Regions from separate parts of the Metasolibacillus sp. FSL H7-0170 genome, predicted to be linked through region 4. Evidence: riboswitches for the same ligand, from Rfam matches in the RefSeq annotation. Region 4 holds a riboswitch; each other region holds the start of a gene.

Region 1 (5,273 bases), 1.0 Mb from region 4:
TGTTTATCGTATTTCTTATTTTTTCCTTCGAGTGGTAAAGCAACATTTTCCGCTATCTTTCGCCAAGGAATAAGTAAATCTTTTTGTGGCATATAGCCTACTTTACCTAGACGATTCGTTTCTTCATAACCATTTAGAAAAATAGAGCCTTCTGTTGGTTGTTCCAGTCCCACAAGTAGTCTAAATATAGTTGATTTACCTGTTCCACTTGCCCCAACAATACTGACAAACTCACCTTTATTTACTTGAAAATTTAACTTATTTAAAATATAGTGTGGCTGATCATAATAAAATGATACATCTTTAAACTGCAGTACATAATCATGCTTTTTATCCATACTCATAAAGTCTTTCATCCTTCTTGTTCAATTGATTTCCGCGTTCCCCTTTAACTTATGTTGATACCAAGATAAACCTCCATTTCTGTCACTTTTTCTTGGTGTTTGTCCATTCGTAAACAAAATGAATCATCGTTTTCGTAAAAGCAATAAGTTGATCGATGGAGCAAGATTCATTTACTGCATGAGCATTTTGAAAATCGCCTGGTCCATAAATGGCAGCTGGGATACCTGCGTCGCCAAACCATCCACCATCAGTAACGGAAGGAGATACATCAATCGTAGCTTCTTTTCCATGGTTCATTTGGTGAGAGGAGGACAATAATTGAACAGCTGGATGATTCGGATCAACTTCTAGTGAAGGGAAAATTTCGCCTTTGTCTTCAATCATCGAACTTCCTCCCCACACGAATGTCGGCGGATAGTGCCTTAGCCATGGATCCGACTTTGCAACAGAAAGTATATGTTCCTCAATCTCTCTAGATACCTCTTCATAAGTTTCATTAGGGTAGTAGTGAACAGTAATCCATAGTTTACATTCGTCAGCTATAAAAGCGGGCTGTCTTCCACCTTCAATAACAGCAGGGTTGATTGTATTTGTACCAGGTGGAAATCCTTCATATTGCTTAGTAACCGCCCAATGGCGCTCTAAATCTTGCAATCCTTCTATTATTTTCATCATTTTTTCAATGGCACTTGCTTGCAATAGTCCGCCACCTGCGTGAATCATATTTCGTCTCATAGCATCATGAAATGTTTTAGCACTTTTTATCGTAATCCAACCCGTGATTACCCCGCCTTGACCTTGTATATGTAAATCACTCGTATCAACAACAAGCGCAAAGTCGGCTTTATATCCTCGCTCACAACATTGAAGTGTACCAGCCTCTCCGACTTCTTCTCCGATGACAGATTGGAAAATGAGATCGCCCTTCACCTCAAATTTTGCCTCATGTAAAAGTTTTAATGCAAATAGGGCCCCTGCAATTCCTCCTTTCATATCAGCTACGCCCCTACCTATAATAGCCTCTTCAGTTACTATTGGATCAAAAGGATTCGTTAACCATTGTTCGTCATCTCGTATTTCAGCTACATCAACATGCCCATTAATAATTAAACTGCTATATAATTCAGGTTCCGTTCCTTTTTTCACCCCAACGACATTGGGGTCATCTGGATACACATCCCATATATCAATTTCAAAATTAAGATTTTTTAAATAATTTGCGATAAATTGTTGAATATTTTTTGTATTTCTTGCAGGTGGTGCGGGTGTTTCAAACTTTATAAGTGTAGTAACCAAATCAATCAATTCTTGTTTGCGATTTTCTACTTGAAGCATCAATCTCTCGATATTATTTGTCACAACATTCCCGCCTTTTTTGTAATAGAGAAACCACTTGCGAAAAGAAGTGGTCTGAAATCTATCAATTTATTTTCATGAACCGCTTCTTTCTACTAGGATGTACTAGTTTGTAAGTAGTAATACACCCTCTCTAGTGGTCAGATTCTATTTAATTATTCTTTTCCTGTCCATTCGATTATTATTTACACCAAATCAATATTAAATTTTTGCTAATTCTTTTACTGGCCACATTGAAATGTTTTCAGCCATATCCCAGAACATATATTCAAAGTAACTTGTTTTCACAAATATTTCTTCTAGTTTATTCAGTTCATCTTCTGGCTTTCCTTGTGCAATCTCATTGATTAAATCGATGCAATCTTCAGCAATTTTAGTAAACCCGTCAGAAGAATACATTTTAACCCAGTTTCCATAGAGTTCATGCTCTAAAGAATTTGGCCATTCAGCTAATTTTTTACCAATCCAATTGTAACTCCATGCACATGCTAATACTGCTGCAATCGTATTCTCTACTCCGCCTAACTGTGCTTGGCTAAGCATATAGCTTGTATACGCTGTCATTGTAGCAGATGGCTCTGTATTTTCTAATTCTTCGTTGGAAATCCCAAATTTCGCTGCATACTCACGGTGTAAATCCATTTCAAAATTCATTGTTCCATGCAATAAATTTGCAAAAATAGTCATTGTTTTTAAATCATTGGCTTTGGCACTCCCAATTGCGAAAACTCTAGAGTACTCTATTAAATACACATAGTCCTGCTTCATATAATGTATGAATTTTTCCTTATCAAGAGTCCCTTCCCCAATCCCCTTTACAAAAGGATGTTCTAAATAACTATTCCATACAGGCTGCACTTTTTTAAATAAACGATCAGAAAATGTCATTGAATTTACTCTCCTTTGTCATTACTAAAATATAATTGAGTAGGGGGAGCGATGAACTCCTTACCTCTCAAACTTACGTATGAATTTGTATACGGTGGTTCAATTAAACAGAAAGAGCTTTGTTTTGTTTGGCAAGCTCACCTAATCATACCTAGCCTTCTGTGAGATTTGTGTTCCTCAAATCTGTGTCTTGTCTTCAGAACTCTCTAGATTCAGCCCCTTTCTTTTTAGATAACCCTTATTTTTGTCATGGAAACTCGGAATTTGCACCTGAGAGTACATGTGTATACTAGGCACAAAAAACCCATTCCTGTAGTATAAGGAATGGGTTAATGTATATAACAAAATATATGCACATATTTCACCATTACTTCCCTACGCTAGTACGACCTAGATCAGGTTCAAAGGGTCAAGACTTGTCTCTCTCAGCAAAATTATGCTCCCCTAGTAATTTGAATATTTGATTGTATCTAGCTAATCATAGACATAATTGTTTGTCAAGTGGCCGCTTACAGTTACTTTCCTTTAAAACAAAATAAACAGCTCATTGTGATAAGGATTATTAATATAAAATAATCTCTAGATTAGTATTGAGAATATAATATTAATGCACCGTTCAACTAGCTTGTTATCTTTTGCTGCAACTTGTCAATATAGACATATAAAAAGTCGCTTAACACACAAAAGTTTCTAAATTCACGTAAATGCTTGTACTCCAATATATCACTAGTTAAACTAGTAATATAAAGTATAAAAGGATGGTGGCTTTAATGACGAATGAACAACCAATCGAACATGAGAATAACGAAACGATTAAAGCAGTAGAAACGCTTTTTGTCAATGAGTTTACGAATGGTGTATTAGATCCAAATAAGCCGATGCTTGGTCCGCTCCGAAATGGCGGGACAATTATTGCCAACACAGCACCTGGCTGCTGGGGACCAATGCTAACACCTGAAATACGAGGCGGGCATGAAGTAACAAAACCGGTATACATAGAGGGTGCTGAAGTTGGAGATGCACTTGTTATTAAAATTAAATCAATTCAAGTAACGTCCATTGCGACTGCATCTGGTACGGATGAAGCACTGCCAGACCGTTTCATAGGTGACCCATTTGTGAAAGTAAAATGCCCTGGCTGCGGCAAGCTACATCCACAAACGAAGGTTCAAGGAATCGGACCACAGGCAATTCGCTGTGCAATTTGTGATACAGCAACTGCGCCATTTGCTATCACAAATGGCTATACGATGGCTTTTCACCATAATGAACAATTAGGTGTGACAGTGGGCAAGGACGGTGCGCGAAAAATTGCGTTAGATGCTAATCATTATATGCGAATACCTGAAAACTCGAAGCAAAATCCTGTCGTAAGTTTAGCGCCTTCTGATTTAGTTGGCGTGTTAGCAAGAATGCGCCCATTTTTAGGGCAGTTAGGCACAGTGCCTTCAAAAGCGCTACCTGATTCACATAATGCGGGTGATTTTGGTGCGGCATTAATCGGTGCACCACATGAGTTTATTTTAACTGAGGAGGAATTAGTCTCACATAAAACCGATGGCCATATGGACATTAGCCGCGTACGTCAAGGAGCTACTATTATTTGCCCTGTAAAAGTGGAGGGTGGCGGTGTTTATATCGGTGATATGCATGCAATGCAGGGCGATGGTGAAATGGCGGGACATACGACAGATGTTGCCGGCATTGTACAATTACAAGTAAGCGTGCTAAAAAAGGTAGCTATCGACGGGCCAATTATTTTAGCGAATGAGGAGGATTTACCATATACTGCAAAGCCATTCACGAAAGAGGAAAAGCGCTTAGCACGAGAGCTAGCAGAGGAATATGGATTAAAGCAGCTAGAGGAGGCATTGCCTATTTCGGTTGTTGGAACGGGCGTCAATCTAAATATTGCAACGGATAATGCGGTGGAACGGGCAGCAGCCTTACTAGATTTATCTAGCGATGAGGTGAAAAATCGTATTACCTTAACAGGTGGCGTCGAAATTGGTCGACTACCGGGTGTGGTCACAGCAACATTCCAAGTACCGAAAACATTGCTAAAGCAAGCAAAAATATATAAGCCAGTAAAACAGCAGTATGATTAAGGATAGGGGGCTGTCCGAAAAGTGAATATCTTTTCGGACAGCCCCTGCTTCTACATTAACTATTTGCTAAAAATGTTTGTACCTGTCGCTTCGTTTTCAGCACAAAAAAACTGCTTCTGCAATGACCTGTCACAAAAGGGTCGTCCCAAAATGACTTTCTAGACGACCTCTTTCCTTTTGCAGAGATGCCGACAAAAAACTACAGCAACCTGTCATCACGTTTGATATAGTAGAAATAGAATGTTATTAAAAGGGGGGAGACGTATGCTGCAAATAGACGAGCAGCTGTATAGCATGACAGGGGGAAAAATAGGGGAGCCATTCATGCGTGCAATTGCAGGAATTTCGAATGAAACGTCTATTATTTGGGGCGAGCTCCTTCCACTAGAACAAATTTTAATCAGTGATGAGCAAGCACTCACTTTAGTAAAAGGCTACTGTATCGAGGATGTAGCCGCCTTTTCGGGAGTAGAGCAAGGTGTGACGAAGGTGCTGCAAGATTTAATGCTTGATAATCATGACGCACATATATTGCAGTATATGGCGCTTCATCAAACAGTTGAGGCGCAAGGTCTA
Region 2 (5,273 bases), 550 kb from region 4:
AGTTAATAGAATAGGGCATGTTTGAAAAGCCATTTTGAGACACAACTCCTATAATGAATAACTGCGGGAGCGAATCTTTTGTGTGCCGAAAGCAAAACGGCAGGTACATAGGTTTTCCCTGCATCGTTTCCTGCATAAACATCTTGCTTAAACTACTGAATAGGAAATATTTCAGTTGTGATCTGCATGATTAAAATCCCATTTATCCTCGGTTAATGATTGACGCACTGCTGTTTGTACTTCAACACCATTAACAATCCTTATTAATTCCTTACCGTTCTCTGTTATAAAACTAACCTCTATTGATAATCCTCTCAAGAAGAATTCTTTCTCTGCTTTAGCGTATAATTCAAGTTTCATTGTACCGGGCATTTCGATAAATAGTCTGTTGTTTTCTAATGAAACATGAATGATTAAATCCGGGTGTTCCGTTAGTGCATAATCACCGACAAGGCGTTTTAAAACATTTACTGGAATGACTCTGGCACGCTTTAATAGAGGTTTTTCCTTAGCAAGTTCATAAGGCTCATCAAAAGCTACTTGCTCGATTGCGTATAAGACATGTTGGTCAAAATCGAAATCTTGTTCTTTATTTCTTAGTACAATAACAACAATATCATGATCGATGAAGCGTCTAAGATGTGTAACATATCCTGGCCAGCCGCCACTATGCCAAATGATTCGTCCTTTTTTCTTGATATCCTCTAAGATCCAACCAAAACCATAGCTAAGTGGTGTTTGGGTTTTTGTCACCGCTGGTGTATAAGCTTCTTTTAGTAATTCGTCATTGATTAAATTTCCGGTGTTTAGAGCACGTTCATAAAGATATAAATCCTTGACAGTTGATTGAATACCACCATCACCAAGTATTCCATCTAAATAAATAACCATTTTAGACTCTTCGAAATCATCAGCCAAAACGTACTCGCCTGCATATACATCATAGACATAACCGTATGCATAATCTTCAATTTCAATCTTTTCTTTTCTAACACCAATAGCTTGAGTGCGAGTCATTTGAAGTGGCTTAAAAATATTTTCTTGTAAAAAGTAGGGGAAACCCATGTTGGTTACACGCTCAACAATGAGCGCGAGTAAAATATAGCCCGTGTTACTATATTCAACACGCTCATTTGGTGCAAATAGACGGTGGGGTTTGTACTTGACTAAATATCTAAGTAAGTCGTCATTGTCTGCGATTTTCGTTTTATCCCAGTATTTCTCAAACAAATCTAAATAATCGGGGAGTCCGCTCGTATGGTTAAGTAGATGTCTAATCGTAATGCCTTCATAAGGTAGATTAGGTATCCATTTCTGCACGAAGTCCTCAAGATTTAGTTTGCCTTCCTGAACGAGTAGTAAAATTGCAGTTGCTGTAATTGGCTTTGAGACAGATGCAAGGTTGAATAAAGATTGTGATGTTAATGGACGTTTTGTTGACAAGTCAGCATTACCAAAAGCTCCTTCGTATAAAATCTCGCCTTTTTTAGCAACAAGGACTGTACCATTTAACAATTCCCTTTCCTTAATTTCATTGAATAAACTTTCTAAGTTAGCCTTTGTGTTAGTCATGATTGTTTTCCTCCCCATCTTGTTTTGTATATGTCTTTTCTACAATGTTACTTAGCTTTGTGATAATCCTTTTGAGTTCTTCCATTTCACTCAATTCCATTTGTGTGTAAATACGATTAATAATTTGACGATTTATTTTTTCTTCTTTTTCAAAATATCGAGTTCCCTTATCTGCCAGTTGCACAAGTATTTCACGTCTATTTTGTGAATTAATAGTCCTCACTAAATAATTTCCATCTTCAAGTTTATTAACAATCTGTCCAACAGCGCTTGATGTTATTTTCATTAGTCGAGCAATTTCTCCAATAGAAATTTTTCCGTAATCTTTAACAATATCCATTAAAATTGTTTGATTCCTAGAAAGATTATCATCTAGTAAAGATTGATATTCTTTTATGATGATTTTATTCATCGTATAATGCATGTCATTTATTTCAGTAACGAGTTCAAATAATTCATCTTTATTTTTTTTCATATTAATAACTCCTTATATTATAAAGTTTACTTTATTATAAAGTTGACTTTAATATTTGTCAAGATTAATAAAACATTTATATTTATCCGCTTTGCCGTTGAAGATATACAAATTTCCATTAAACTATGTACAAAAACGCTCACTTAATGATGTATAAAATCACTTGCCATCTAGAACTAGATGATTTTTTAAACGATAGGAATTGCCAACGGTAGTGACAACTACTGAGGTTTAGACCAACATGATATTGCCCACTCAGTCGCTCGCACATATGTTGCGGCGGTACTAGACTAGGTCTCCCTTTATCAGCGTGTCGTCTCGCCACTCGCTAAAATCAATCTAATGCATGAATATTATTTCTCCACTTATTTACTTTGTTAAATAGGGGCTGTCCTAAAGCCGTGCATAGCCGGCATTTTGGACAGTTAGCGATGATATTTCATAAGATGTTGATACATATAAACAGAAAACGCCTCTTTTAAAAATGGGATGAACATTGACTTTAGCAGTGTACTCCTTCAGTAAAAGGGAAGCGATGAAAACATTGATTTCAATACGGTGACAAAAAATGGATTTTCGGTCAACTCCACAAATGAAGCGTCCAAAATGTAGTGCTTTAGTACACTTTTTGGACGCTTCCTCACTAAGATATATTAAACTGATAAATCCAATGATAAAAACTCAGCACGTTGTTGTGTATGCTTGTCGAGCATAATTTGTTCAGGCTGGATGCCTTGTTCACGTAGTATTTCAATGTTTTGTGCAAGGAATTCATCGCTGCCAACAACGTAGAATAATCCTTCTTTGTCTGCGGCTAGATTTTTCACTTCTTCATAATAGTCTTTGCGATTATCGACGAACTGTGCGATGAATTTCTTGGCAGGTGCAGATTCAAAAATATTTGGGAATAAGAAATCCTTTGTGGAATCGATATTTAGTGAATGAATTTGATTCACATTGTCTGCACGCTCTAAATAATCAAGTACAAGTGGTCTAAAAGTAGCTAAGCCGACACCAGATGATAGCAGATAAATATTTTTATTGTCTCTTTTTAGCGGTACATTCGAATGTGTTTTAAAGATTGCTACTTCAGTGCCAATTTCAATATTTTTTAAAATCGATTTGAATTCAGAGCATTGTTCTTTAATGCGTGTTGTAATACCGATTGAATTTTCGTGCGGTAAAGTGGAGATTGACATATGGCGGATGAGCGCGCGGTTTGGCTTTTCTCCAGCATTAAATCCCTTTAGTGCGAAATGGGTGTGCGAGCCTTCTTCCCATGTAAAGCCCTCTGGAAGGTCCAGCATGTATGTTTTAACCTCAGGCGTTTCTTCAATAATCTTATTTATTTTCGTCCAGTAAATTTGCATTATATCTTCTCCTCACTTATTTGTATGTCACTATCTACTATACAATAAGTGATAACTATTCTCAATTAAATAGATTGATTATTTTAAAGAATATTTGACATTTAATTTTAATGCGTTATGATGGATTTGAAATTAAAATATGATTCTTTTTCTACTAGGGGTGCCAAATAATGGCTGAGACTTACTCTTAGAACCTGATCTCGTTAGTACGAGCGGAGGGAAGTAGATGGGAAATGAATTCGTTTAATAACGATGTATTTTGGCATATATTTGCTTACTTCATTCAAAAACGAAACCCTCCTACTAGTGTTCCTTTTAGAAAAAGAACAAATTAGGAGGTTTTTTTTATGAAATTTACTGATGAATTACGTTTAGCAACAAAGGAGAGCTGGGAGAAAAGCTTAAATCACCCATTTGTACAAGGCATTGTGAAGGGGGATTTACCTCTTGAAATTTTCAAAAATTATATTTTGCAAGATATCTATTATTTGAACCATTATGCAAAAATTCATGCGCTGGCAGCGGCACAAGCAGAGGATTTCGCGATTACCGCTTTTCTGGCAGAAAAAGCGCGCAATACCGCACAAGCTGAATTAGGGGTGCATGAAGCACATGCAAAAATATTAAATATTACTGAGGAAGATATGGAAAGCTTCAAGCCAGCACCAACCGCTTACGGCTATACATCACATTTATATCGCTCAACAATGTATGGAAATTTAGCCTATATTATTTCAGCTATGTTGCCATGCTATTGGCTATATGCTGATATTGGCAAGGCTTATGAGCACGCAAATCCAGAAACTGAAATTTATCGCAATTGGCTTGCGACATATGCGAGCGATTGGTTCCAAGAGGCAACACAGGCTCAAATTGATTTATTAAACTCACTTGTCGAGGATATGAACGAAAAAGAAAAAGAGAAGGTGAAGGAACAATTTATTATCGCAAAGGAATATGAACTAGCATTTTGGGAGATGTCCTATACATTTGAAAAATGGTTATCACAGCGTGATGAGAAAGTGAAGTCATAGGTGGAGGATATATTGCCATGCGAATAGTCTTGAAATATTTAGCATTATTATCACTAGTCTTCCTTTTAATGGGCTGTCAAACAAAGGAAGGGAATGAAAAGGTCCAACTGTTCTTAGATTGGACGCCAAATACAAATCATACAGGAATTTATGTAGCAAAGGAAAAAGGATTTTTTGAAGAAGTAGGCTTAGACGTTGAAATTATGCTGCCAGGCGAGGTACGTGCGGAGCAAATTGTAGGGTCTGGCAAGGGGCAATTCGGAATTAGCTTTCAAAATCAAGTAACGCAAGCGCGTTCAGAAGGTCTTCCTATTGTTTCAATCGCTGCCATTATTCAGAAAAACACTGGAGGCTATTATACGCCAAAGGCAAAGGGAATTAAAACGCCAAAAGACTTTGAAGGGCATATATACGGTGCATATGGCTCGGAATTAGAAAAAGCTTCTTTACAGGCTGTTATGAATAAAGAAGGTGGAGATGCTTCGAAAATTGAGACGGTACAAGTCGGCAATACAGATTATTTTGTAGCGCTAGAGCGAGACATCGATTTTGTCAGTATTTTTTATGCATGGACAGGTATTGAAGGTGAGATTCGTGATGCGGATATGCATTTTATTAAAACGACTGATTTTGCGCCAGAGTTAGATACTTACTCACCTCTTATTATTACGAACGATAAAATGATTGAAGATAATCCTGATACAGTGCAAGCCTTCATTAATGCTGTATATAAAGGCTATGAGTTTGCAATTGATAACCCGCAGAAATCGGCGGATATTTTAATTGCTGCAGAGCCCGACCTTCAGCCAGAGCTTGTGAGAC
Region 3 (5,273 bases), 400 kb from region 4:
TTTCAGGAGGGAATTTCCACGGTCAGCCAATTGCTTTTGCGATGGATTTCTTAAAAATTGGTGTTGCTGAATTAGCGAATGTTTCTGAGCGTCGTATCGAGCGTCTTGTCAATCCAGCTCTAAGCGAAGGGTTACCAGCATTTTTAAGTGCACACCAAGGCTTGCAATCGGGAGCGATGATTTTACAATATGCAGCAGCAAGCCTCGTATCAGAAAATAAAACACTTGCACATCCAGCATCTGTTGATTCTATTCCATCTTCTGCAAATCAAGAGGACCATGTTAGCATGGGGACAACAGGCGCGCGCCATGCCTATAATATAATTGCGAATACACGACGTGTTTTAGCTATTGAAGCATTTTGTGCTGCGACAGCTGTTGAATATCGAGATGTGAAGAAAATGGCTCCAAAGTTATATGAAAAATGGCAAGAAATCCGTGAAATTGCGGCAGGTATTACAGAGGACCGTGTATTCAATAAAGATGTAGAGAAAATTGCACAATATTTAATGCCTTAATTTTTGGGGCAAATGCTTTCTGTACCGATAGTTAAGCGACAGATACAGAGGTCACCTACCTTTAAAGATGGGGAGGTGAATGTAAGCATTTGACCGATTTCAGCGGGTAGCTAAACACTCGTTAATAAAGAGAAGTTTTTAAGCAAGCTTAAGAAAATCTAGATTATAGTTAGCTGAAGCGTTATTGATTATTAACGAAGCTGTTTACCGAAAATCCTTTGGATAAGTAGGTAAGCAGCTTTTTTCGATTTCTCTTAGAAAAAGCATTGACAATTGTTTGTGATAATCATTTTTTAACAACCTATTTAACCTTTGTATTGCCGAGCGCTAATCGTAGCATACTGCTTGGTCTATTTATTGCGACAGCAGACTTAGGTATTACTTTAGGAGGGGGAGTGATGGGATCAGTCGCAGATTTACTACCTTATTCACAAATGTATTTAGTTTGTGCTGCACTAGGTGTAGGCATGACTCTTTTCGCCTATGTAAGACGCTAGAAGCAGGCGCAAAATGACTTTTTCGCTAGCGTCATGTTATGCTAAGGGGGAATGGAGGAATACATATGGAAAAACCACATTTACTTATTGTTGATGGCATGGCACTACTATTTCGTTCATTTTTCGCCTCCGCTGCGATGAAACAATATATTCGTTTAGAGGATGGCACGCCAACAAATGGAGTACAAGGCTTTGCCCGTCATGTTTTAACAGCTCAAAACTTGATGAAGCCGACACATTTAGCTGTTTGTTGGGATATGGGCATGCATACATTCCGCAATGATTTATTCGAGGGATATAAAGCAAACCGCCCTGCACCACCAGAAGAAATGCTGCCACAGTTTGATATGGTGAAGGATGTATCAGAAATGATGGGCTGGAAAAACTTCGGCATTAGCGGCTTGGAGGCAGACGATTTAATCGGCTCCATGATTGAGAAATGGAAAGACGATGCGGAGATTACTGTCATTAGCGGTGACCGCGACTTATTACAATTATTAAATGATAAGACAACAATCGCTTTTACTAAAAAGGGTTATACAGAATATGATACGTACACAGAGCAGCGCTTTCGCGAAGAATATGGCATCGCCCCAAAGCAATTTGCTGAGGTGAAGGCGTTTATGGGGGATGCGAGCGATGGCTATCCGGGTGTCAAAGGAATTGGTCCTAAAACAGCACTGCAACTCATTCAAACCTATCATTCAATTGAGGGAGTGCTAGCAGCACTTGACCAACTAAAGCCTGCGCAGCGTACTAAAATCCATGAAAGTATGGACATGCTAAAGCTCTCGCATCAGCTCGCGACAATTAATTGCGATGCAGCCATTGAAGCGGAGCTGAATGACTTAGTAGTTCCTGCGTTTAATGAGGCGGTTGCATCACAGCTGGATAATAAAGGCTTGCGCTTAATTATCCGCCACGCACGTTCGCTTGGTCTATAAAGACATTGACGAATAACAAAATTACCGTAATAATAGAAGAAAATTGCTTGCACCACTAGGGGAGCCTTTTGAAAGGCTGAGATGTATATGTACTATGCAGACCCTTTGAACCTGATCTAGCTCACACTAGCGTAGGGAAGTGGCGACATTGATTGAATTTGCTCACTCTATGCCGCTCCCTTTCTACAATGGGTGCGGCATTTTTAAATTTATTTTTAGGAGGAAAATTTGCTTGGAAAGAAATGTGCAAATAATTTGCGCAAATCCGCTGATAAGTAATGCTCAAAAATAACAATTAAAAGAGGTGTTGTTTATGTCAGTTCGTAAATTAACTGTTATGGCGCTGTTTGTGGCCATTGCAGTGGCAGGTTCAATGTTTGTAGCGATTCCTACAGGTATTGCGCGTGCATATCCTATTCAACATGCTGTCAATGTTGTGAGTGCTATATTGTTAGGACCTGTGCCAGCTGTAGTAATTGCTTTCGTTACAGCATTAGTTCGTATTTTTACGGGAACAGGCTCGTTACTTGCGATTCCGGGTAGTGTCATCGGGGCTTTTTTAGCGGCTATAGCTTATAAATATAGCCATAAAGTATGGCTGGCGGGTATTGGTGAAGTGATTGGTACAGGTGTGATTGCATCATTAGTAGCTGTCCCATATGCAAAAATATTAATGGGTACATCTGTTACGGCACTTGCTTTTATGCCAGCCTTCTTCGTGTCAAGTGCAATTGGTGCGGTGCTAGGGGTTATTATTGCAGTAAGTTTGCGCAACACTGTATTTGCAAAGCGTTTTGAAACGATATAGAAAATAAGGTTACTCGTCGCAAAAAATTACATGGCATAGCTTCTGTATCATAAAGTGAAACTTCAATCAGTGGGGATGTTTCTCATCCCAGCTGATTGTTAGTTGAACCACTCGGGCATTTACGGGCAGTTGATCTCCCACTTATCCTTAGCATATTTTCACATAAGTTTTGAAGTGGGCGTCTTACTGCCCGTTAATGCGGGATAAAGTGAACCTTCAATCCGTGGATGCTTTTCTCCACGGATTGTTAGTTGAACCACTCGGGCATTTACGGGCAGTTAATCTCCCACTTATCCTTAGCATATTTTCACATAAGTTTTGAAGTGGGCGTCTTACTGCCCGTTAATGCGGGATAAAGTGAACCTTCAATCCGTGGATGCTTTTCTCCACGGATTGTTAGTTGAACCACTCGGGCATTTACGGGCAGTTAATCTCCCACTTATCCTTAGCATATTTTCACATAAGTTTTGAAGTGGGCGTCTTACTGCCCGTTAATGCGGGATAAAGTGAACCTTCAATCCGTGGATGCTTTTCTCCACGGATTGTTAGTTGAACCACTCGGGCATTTACGGGCAGTTAATCTCCCACTTATCCTTAGCATATTTTCACATAAGTTTTAAAGTGGGCGTCTTACTGCCCGTTAATGCGGGATAAAGTGAACCTTCAATCCGTGGATGCTTTTCTCCACGGATTGTTAGTTGAACCACTCGGGCATTTACGGGCAGTTAATCTCCCACTTATCCTTAGCATATTTTCACATAAGTTTTAAAGTGGGCGTCTTACTGCCCGTTAATGCGGGATAAACGGAGCAGCAGGTTCTAGCGCTATATGGAAAGGCAGTTGCTTTTTCATATAGCCCTTATGTATTTTTCTGCTCTATTTTTACAAAGCTTAACACATGCTTATTGTCCTCATAGCAAAATGAACGTATTTGGCTGTTTCGGCCTCGTCCACCGTTATCATGGATGATTAAATATAATTCCCCGTCTTTTCTTTCATAGCCAATGAGTGGAACCCAATGATATTTGAATAGAGGCTTCTTTTTTGACCGCCACTGTAGGTTAAAATATTGGTCGAATTTCAATGCCACAGGATTTCCTTGTTCAAGCTGTGCCAATGCTTCTGCAAGCGAGCAACCTTGAATAGTAAAATTAGCACCGAACAACTTGCGCATTCTTTTGATGAGACGCCATTGAAATAAGCCGATTTTTGTTGTACCTAGCTGTTTATATAAATCATTAATTTCTTTGGCTATGTGAAAATACTTTAAAATAACGTGTAGCGTTGTTGGACCACATGCAGAATTTTGGTAATTTGGCTGAACGCTCGCATCGTATTGTGAAGTTCCTTTGATTTCTAGCAGTACACGCATTGCCATCCCTCCATTTGTAAAATCCCAAATTTTAACCGTTCTTTTATCATCAATTTCATAGAAGTATGTGAGAGCCTTTATGGACTGGGGGTTCACTTTATTATACGCTGTAAATAAAACATAGTTTCAAAATTTGAAACCAAATGAGCAGGTGCTCCGTCTAACGTGAAACGAAAAAGGGGGGATAGCGGTTGTCACAGCTAGAGCAATTTATTCGTGAGCATGGTGAGGAACTGTTGCGGCTCGCCTTTACATATGTGAAAAGCAAGGAAGTAGCAGAGGATATCGTTCAAGATGTCCTGTTAAAAGCTTTTGAAAAACAGCAGGATTTTCGAGGCAATGCTAGTTATCGTACATATTTATACCGTATGACTATTAATCGCAGCTACGACTATTTACGAAGTTGGAGCTATAAAAACACTGTACTATCAATGAAAATTCAAACAATCTTTCAAGGGGCAAATTCCGCAGAAAAACAAGCGATTATGAATAGCGAACAGCAACAAATTGGTCATGCGGTGTTAGCGTTACCAATCAAATATCGTGAAGTTATCGTGCTTCATTATTATAAGGACATGAAAGTCGAAACGATTGCGGAAATTTTAAATTGCTCTGTCAATACGGTGAAAACACGACTTCGTAGAGGACGAGAAAAGCTTAAAAATTGTTTGGAGGGGAGTGGGCTTGATGAGCGGTTCACAAATTAAAAAGGGAATTGACGCAGTCATTGGTGAGAAGCATTGGTTAACAGAGGACAAGGTGAAACAATTAGCAACAAAACCTAAAAAGCATCGACCTTTAGGCTTCATTCAGCCACTTTTTGCTGTTCTAGCAATAACATGCCTAGCCTTTATTATTTATTTGCTCCCTCCTGCTAATGAGCAAGTGCAACCGGCAAGTGAGCTAATTACAAAGCAGTTTGAAAAATTGCTTCCAGAGCAAGCTGCTGATGCTGCGATTAAATATTTCCAAGCAATCGAACGGAAGGATTATGCTTTAATAGAAGAAGTTTCAACGACAGAGGTAGTGGCTTCGAATAAAGAGCTTTTTTTAAAGTACAACGCTATTGATTTTAGTACATTGAAAATAATTAAGATGATTCCACATACTGAGGAGCAGATGTATAAATTATAT
Region 4 (5,273 bases):
GTACGCAAGCAGAAGTAGAGGAGCTACTGCCGCAAATTCAATTAATTCACGTATAAGGGGGAGAGAAGGATGAGGATTACTGAGCTGTTGAAAAAAGATACGATGATTTTAAATTTAGCTTCAACATCTAAAGAGGCGGTGATTGATGAGCTAGTATCGAAATTAGATGTGGCTAATAGATTAGTAGATGCTAAAGCCTTTAAAGAAGCTATTTTAACACGCGAAGCACAAAGTACGACAGGTATCGGGGAAGGGGTGGCGATACCACATGCTAAAACAAACGCAGTGCGCACGCCAGCACTCGCTTTTGGACGCTCACAGGCGGGTGTTGATTTTGAGGCATTAGACGGTCAGCCAAGTCATTTGTTTTTTATGATAGCTGCCTCAGAGGGGGCGAACAATACGCATTTAGAAACATTATCGCGCTTATCGATGTTATTAATGGATGCGGCATTCCGTGAGCAGTTATTGAAGGCACAATCAGAGGATGAAATTTTAGCACTTATTGATAGTCAGGATCATGAGGATGAAGAACAACCAATAGTGTCAGCAAAGTCAGTAGCTTCACCCGGGGCAAAAATTTTAGCTGTAACTGCGTGCCCAACAGGTATTGCTCATACGTATATGGCTGCTGATGCACTTAAAACAAAGGCTGCTGAAATGGGTGTGGATATTAAAGTTGAAACGAATGGCTCAACAGGTGTGAAAAATGCGCTAACGGCAGAGGAGATTGCGGAAGCGACGACTATTATTGTAGCGGCAGATAAACAGGTTGAGATGGCACGCTTTGCTGGGAAGCATGTGATTCAAGTGCCAGTAGCAGATGGCATTCGAAAAACGCAGCAGTTAATTGAGCGTGCGTTAGAGCAAGATGCACCTATTCATACAGCAACAGGAAAACAGGAAGGAACAGAAAAGGAGAAGCGCTCAGGCTTTTACAAGCACTTAATGAATGGTGTATCAAATATGCTTCCGTTTGTTGTTGGTGGCGGTATTTTAATCGCAATATCGTTTATGTTTGGAATTAAAGCATTTGACCCGACAGATCCTTCTTATCATCCAATTGCCGAAGCATTGAACACAATCGGTGGTGGTAATGCATTTGGTTTAATGATTCCAGTATTAGCGGCATTTATCGCGATGAGTATTGCAGACCGACCAGGCTTTGCACCGGGGATGGTTGGTGGCTTCATGGCAGCAACAGGTGGGGCAGGTTTTTTAGGTGGTTTGATTGCAGGGTTTTTAGCGGGTTATTTAGTGCTTGGTCTGAAAAAAGTATTTGATAAATTGCCTACGTCACTAGAAGGAATTAAGCCTGTACTGCTTTATCCTCTATTTGGCATTTTATTTACAGGACTTATTATGATGTACATTATAATTGAGCCTGTAAAAGGGGTAAATGAGGCAATTACATCGTGGTTATCTAGCCTCGGGACAGGAAACTTAGTTATGCTTGGTTTATTGCTCGGTGGTATGATGGCAGTTGATATGGGTGGACCGATTAATAAAGCGGCCTTTACATTCGGTATCGCTATGATTGATGCGGGAAATTTTGCACCACATGCAGCAGTAATGGCAGGGGGTATGGTGCCACCATTAGGTTTAGCACTTGCGACAACATTTTTCAAACGCAAATTTTCCAAAAGGGAAAGAGATGCAGGGAAAACATGCTATATTATGGGCGCATCTTTCATTACAGAGGGCGCAATTCCATTTGCAGCAGCAGACCCAGTCCGAGTGATTCCAGCTTCAATTATAGGTGCAGCAGTAGCAGGGGCATTAACGATGATATTTGGTATTGGACTTCCTGCGCCACATGGTGGTGTATTCGTTTTCCCTGTTGTTGAAGGAAACCCAATCCTATACTTGCTAGCAGTAATAGTAGGTTCCATTGTCACAGCGCTTATTGTTGGCTTATTGAAAAAGCCAGTAGCTGAATAACTAGATATGCATTAGTTAACTACTTTCAGTAATCCACTAAAACGTATTGAAATACAAAGCGATATTCAGTACAATGAAACTGTTCTAACAAATAAATCATCATATGACCACAAGGGGAGCCGATTAAGTCGGCTGAGATTGTACACTCGTTGTACTGACTCTTTGAACCTGTAAGTTAAAGCTTGCGTAGGGATGTGGATAGAAACCGACTTCTAAGCGATGTTAGGCTCTGTCCTAACATTGCTTTTTTGTTTTCTATTCTTCCTCTTGGTTCCAATGAACAAAAGAAAGGAGACTTGTTATGAACAATAAAAATTTAGTAATTTTAATGGAAATCGCGATTATGGCAGGACTTAGCTTTATTTTAGGCAAGCTGGCATTTAGTCTTCCACAGGGCGGCTCAATAAGCTTTGGCATGCTACCAATTGTATTAGTAGCGTTTAGACATGGTGTACTTGCTGGTATGGCAACAGGATTTCTTGAGGGTATAATCAGTGCGATGATGGGCGGCTATATTTTGCATTGGTTTCAGGCCGTTTTAGATTTTGGGCTAGCCTCAACGGTAGTTGGTTTGGCAGCAGTAATGCGCAAGCCACTATTAAATGCGCTTCATGAAAAAAATAAAAAAGCGATTACACAATATATGACGATAGGCGTTTTGCTCGGTGCTACTCTTTCGTTTATTACGCATGTGTTATCAGGTGTTGTGTTCTTCTCTCAATATGCAGGAGACCAAAACCCATGGATTTACTCAATTATTTATAATGCAACACATATGATTCCGTCTGCTATTTTAACAATAATTGTAGGCTCTTTATTGTTTTCAACTGCGCCAAGATTATTAAAGGTAGCATAAAGTAAAATATCAAGAGGTTATCTGAAAAATCATTTTGAGACGACCACTTTGTACCGAAAGCGAAGCGATAGGTACAAGCATTTTAGCGAATATTTGATATAGAGTTAGGGAGGCTGTCCAAAAAGCCGTGCATAGCGGGCATTTTGGACAGTAGCGATGATGTTTCACAAAATGTTGATTCATATAAAGTGAACCTTCAATTAGTGGGGGCTTTGCCCCCCACTGATTGGTGATAGAGGAACACAAGCTAGGATCTTCGCATCCTGCGAAAACGCTTGTGTGACCAACATCGTGTTGGCCTCATTCTTAGTTTTTACAGGCTGTTTGATCCCCCACTTAAACATCCTGTTTTTATCTGCTGTTTTGAAGTGGGGGTCTTACAGCCTGCTTCTGCGGTTACTCGTCGCAAACAAATTTGTTAATACGCGATAAACAGAAAACGCCTCTTTTAAAAATGGGATGGACATTGGTTTTAGCTGCGCTATCCTTCAGTAAAAGGGAAGCGATGAAAACATCGATTTCAATGCGGTGTCAAAATAAAATAGACTTTTCGGACAACTCCCTTTGGTAGTTGATGAAAATGAATGAAATTTTCAGCCAAGAGCTATAGCAATAAGCAGTCCAAAGGATATTGAGCAAATTAGGATAATTGGGACTAATAGAAGACCTATATATCTTAATAATCTACTCCCTGTTTTCATTTTGAAGCCTAAAACCCCCACTACAAAGCTCAAGATAAAACAAAGCAGTCCTACGCCACAAAATATATAAAACAAGGTTACCTCCCAAGTAGTAAGAGGCGGTGGTCCTCCAGGCGTAGCTATACTTCTATTCCACCCTACTGACACACTTGAAAGAATAAAAAATAGCATGCCTAAAACTGCAAGAATTATTGAATATATGGAAAGCCTATTCATAAAAAACCCTCCTAATCAAACCATTTATAATTGATGATTTTAGCAAAGAAGAAAGGGCTGTCTCAAAAATCGAGCTTCTCCTCAGTACAATGAAAAATTAGCTTTATGCTTATTTTAAATTTTACGCCTTGGCATAATTGATTTGAATAAGCAATACCAAAAACGACCAAAATACCGACTTAGCACGGTTGCCTCCTAAAGCGTTTCTTTTAATAATGCTTTAATACGTCGTTTATCCGCATACATACTTTGATAAATCCAAAGACCTTGCTTATAAAAAATATCAGCAGATAAATGAAAGCCTAAAGAAAGGGCAATTACGTGAAATAATACGGGCATGTAAAAAAGAATATCGATTAACCAACTTGTTTGAAGGTGGCAATATTTCACTAGTAATACATACATTAAATGCAAAAGAGTAGAAAGGAAAACTAAAATACCCAAACCCATTACTATCGATATATAAAATGGGACGTATTGAAATGAGGAGGTATAACGTAAAAAGCCTCCCAATAATACAAAGCAAAAACTTAGTAACGCAATACCTAATAACCTTGTTTCTGTCATTTTAAAATTATTAAGTAATAACTTAACAATGATAGATGTTAAAATGAAAATAGGGATGATAAATAATACTAAATAAATAGCTAAGCTTGTCATTGCATCACCTCATGCGTTTGAGTAAATGCTTAATTATTGTAATTTTCGGAAAATTTATAATTTTGTTAATGGAAGTCCATTATACAATTTATTTGTACATTTGTGGTATAGTAATTAAAGATTTTCTTTAAAGGAAGGGCGTTTAAGATGATTGTAACTACTCAAGAAGAATTAGATGCGTTTAAAAAGATTGGTCGTATCGTCGCGGAAATCCGTGAGGCGATGAAATCTGCTACGAAGCCAGGTGTTACAACAAAAGAACTAGATGAAATAGCTGGACGCATGTTTGAGGAGGCAGGTGCGCTGTCTGGACCTAAAGGAGAGTATGATTTTCCGGGGTATACTTGCATTAGTGTGAATCACGAGGTTGCACATGGTATCCCTGGTGATAAAGTAATTCAAGAGGGCGATTTAGTCAATATTGATGTATCAGGCTCCTACAACGGCTATTTTGCAGATACAGGCATCTCTTTCGTTGTTGGTGAAGGCTATGCCGATAAGGAAAAATTGTGTACTGTAGCAAAATCTGCTTTTGAACGTGCAATGACGAAAGTAAAAGCAGGTTCAAAATTGAATCAAATCGGAAAAGCGGTTGAGCGTGAGGCCAATGCAAATGGGCTAACAGTCATTATGAATTTAACAGGACATGGTTTAGGGCGTTCACTGCACGAAGCACCTGACCATATTTTAAATTACTATGATGCGTGGGATTCAACAATTATGACAGAGGGTATGGTGCTTGCTGTTGAGCCTTTTATCTCAGCGAAGGCAGAGCATATCGTTGAAGCAGGTGATGGTTGGACATTTATTACTCCAGATAAATCACTTGTTGCACAAATTGAGCATTCTATTATTGTGACAAAGAATAAACCAATAATTTTAACAGAGCTAGAAGATTA

The links. A riboswitch is a leader RNA that binds a small molecule or an ion and turns the genes downstream of it on or off. The one in region 4 is predicted to bind thiamine pyrophosphate.
Region 1: linked by a shared signal. The riboswitch ahead of tenA (thiaminase II) and the one ahead of thiT (energy-coupled thiamine transporter ThiT) in region 4 are both predicted to bind thiamine pyrophosphate.
Region 2: linked by a shared signal. The riboswitch ahead of tenA (thiaminase II) and the one ahead of thiT (energy-coupled thiamine transporter ThiT) in region 4 are both predicted to bind thiamine pyrophosphate.
Region 3: linked by a shared signal. The riboswitch ahead of thiW (energy coupling factor transporter S component ThiW) and the one ahead of thiT (energy-coupled thiamine transporter ThiT) in region 4 are both predicted to bind thiamine pyrophosphate.

The regions. Positions count from the first base shown of each region.
Region 1 is NZ_CP151964.1:2,204,454-2,209,726, reverse strand. It holds gene MHH70_RS10185 (ABC transporter ATP-binding protein) at 1-338, opposite strand, end outside; gene MHH70_RS10180 (acetylornithine deacetylase) at 427-1,704, opposite strand; gene tenA (thiaminase II) at 1,903-2,589, opposite strand; TPP riboswitch at 2,945-3,045, opposite strand; gene MHH70_RS10170 (acetamidase/formamidase family protein) at 3,360-4,697, shown strand; gene MHH70_RS10165 (hypothetical protein) at 4,962-5,273, shown strand, end outside.
Region 2 is NZ_CP151964.1:2,681,014-2,686,286, forward strand. It holds gene MHH70_RS12655 (serine hydrolase domain-containing protein) at 172-1,572, opposite strand; gene MHH70_RS12660 (MarR family transcriptional regulator) at 1,565-2,047, opposite strand; gene MHH70_RS12665 (dihydropteridine reductase) at 2,701-3,417, opposite strand; TPP riboswitch at 3,564-3,655, shown strand; gene tenA (thiaminase II) at 3,765-4,451, shown strand; gene MHH70_RS12675 (ABC transporter substrate-binding protein) at 4,469-5,273, shown strand, end outside.
Region 3 is NZ_CP151964.1:3,630,361-3,635,633, forward strand. It holds gene hutH (histidine ammonia-lyase) at 1-518, shown strand, start outside; partial or broken gene MHH70_RS16940 (MFS transporter) at 812-1,015, shown strand; gene MHH70_RS16945 (5'-3' exonuclease) at 1,081-1,959, shown strand; TPP riboswitch at 2,007-2,114, shown strand; gene thiW (energy coupling factor transporter S component ThiW) at 2,273-2,767, shown strand; gene MHH70_RS16955 (C39 family peptidase) at 3,627-4,139, opposite strand; gene MHH70_RS16960 (sigma-70 family RNA polymerase sigma factor) at 4,331-4,846, shown strand; gene MHH70_RS16965 (hypothetical protein) at 4,827-5,273, shown strand, end outside.
Region 4 is NZ_CP151964.1:3,234,276-3,239,548, forward strand. It holds gene pfkB (1-phosphofructokinase) at 1-56, shown strand, start outside; gene MHH70_RS15080 (fructose-specific PTS transporter subunit EIIC) at 70-1,941, shown strand; TPP riboswitch at 2,044-2,151, shown strand; gene thiT (energy-coupled thiamine transporter ThiT) at 2,243-2,797, shown strand; gene MHH70_RS15090 (hypothetical protein) at 3,910-4,374, opposite strand; gene map (type I methionyl aminopeptidase) at 4,522-5,273, shown strand, end outside.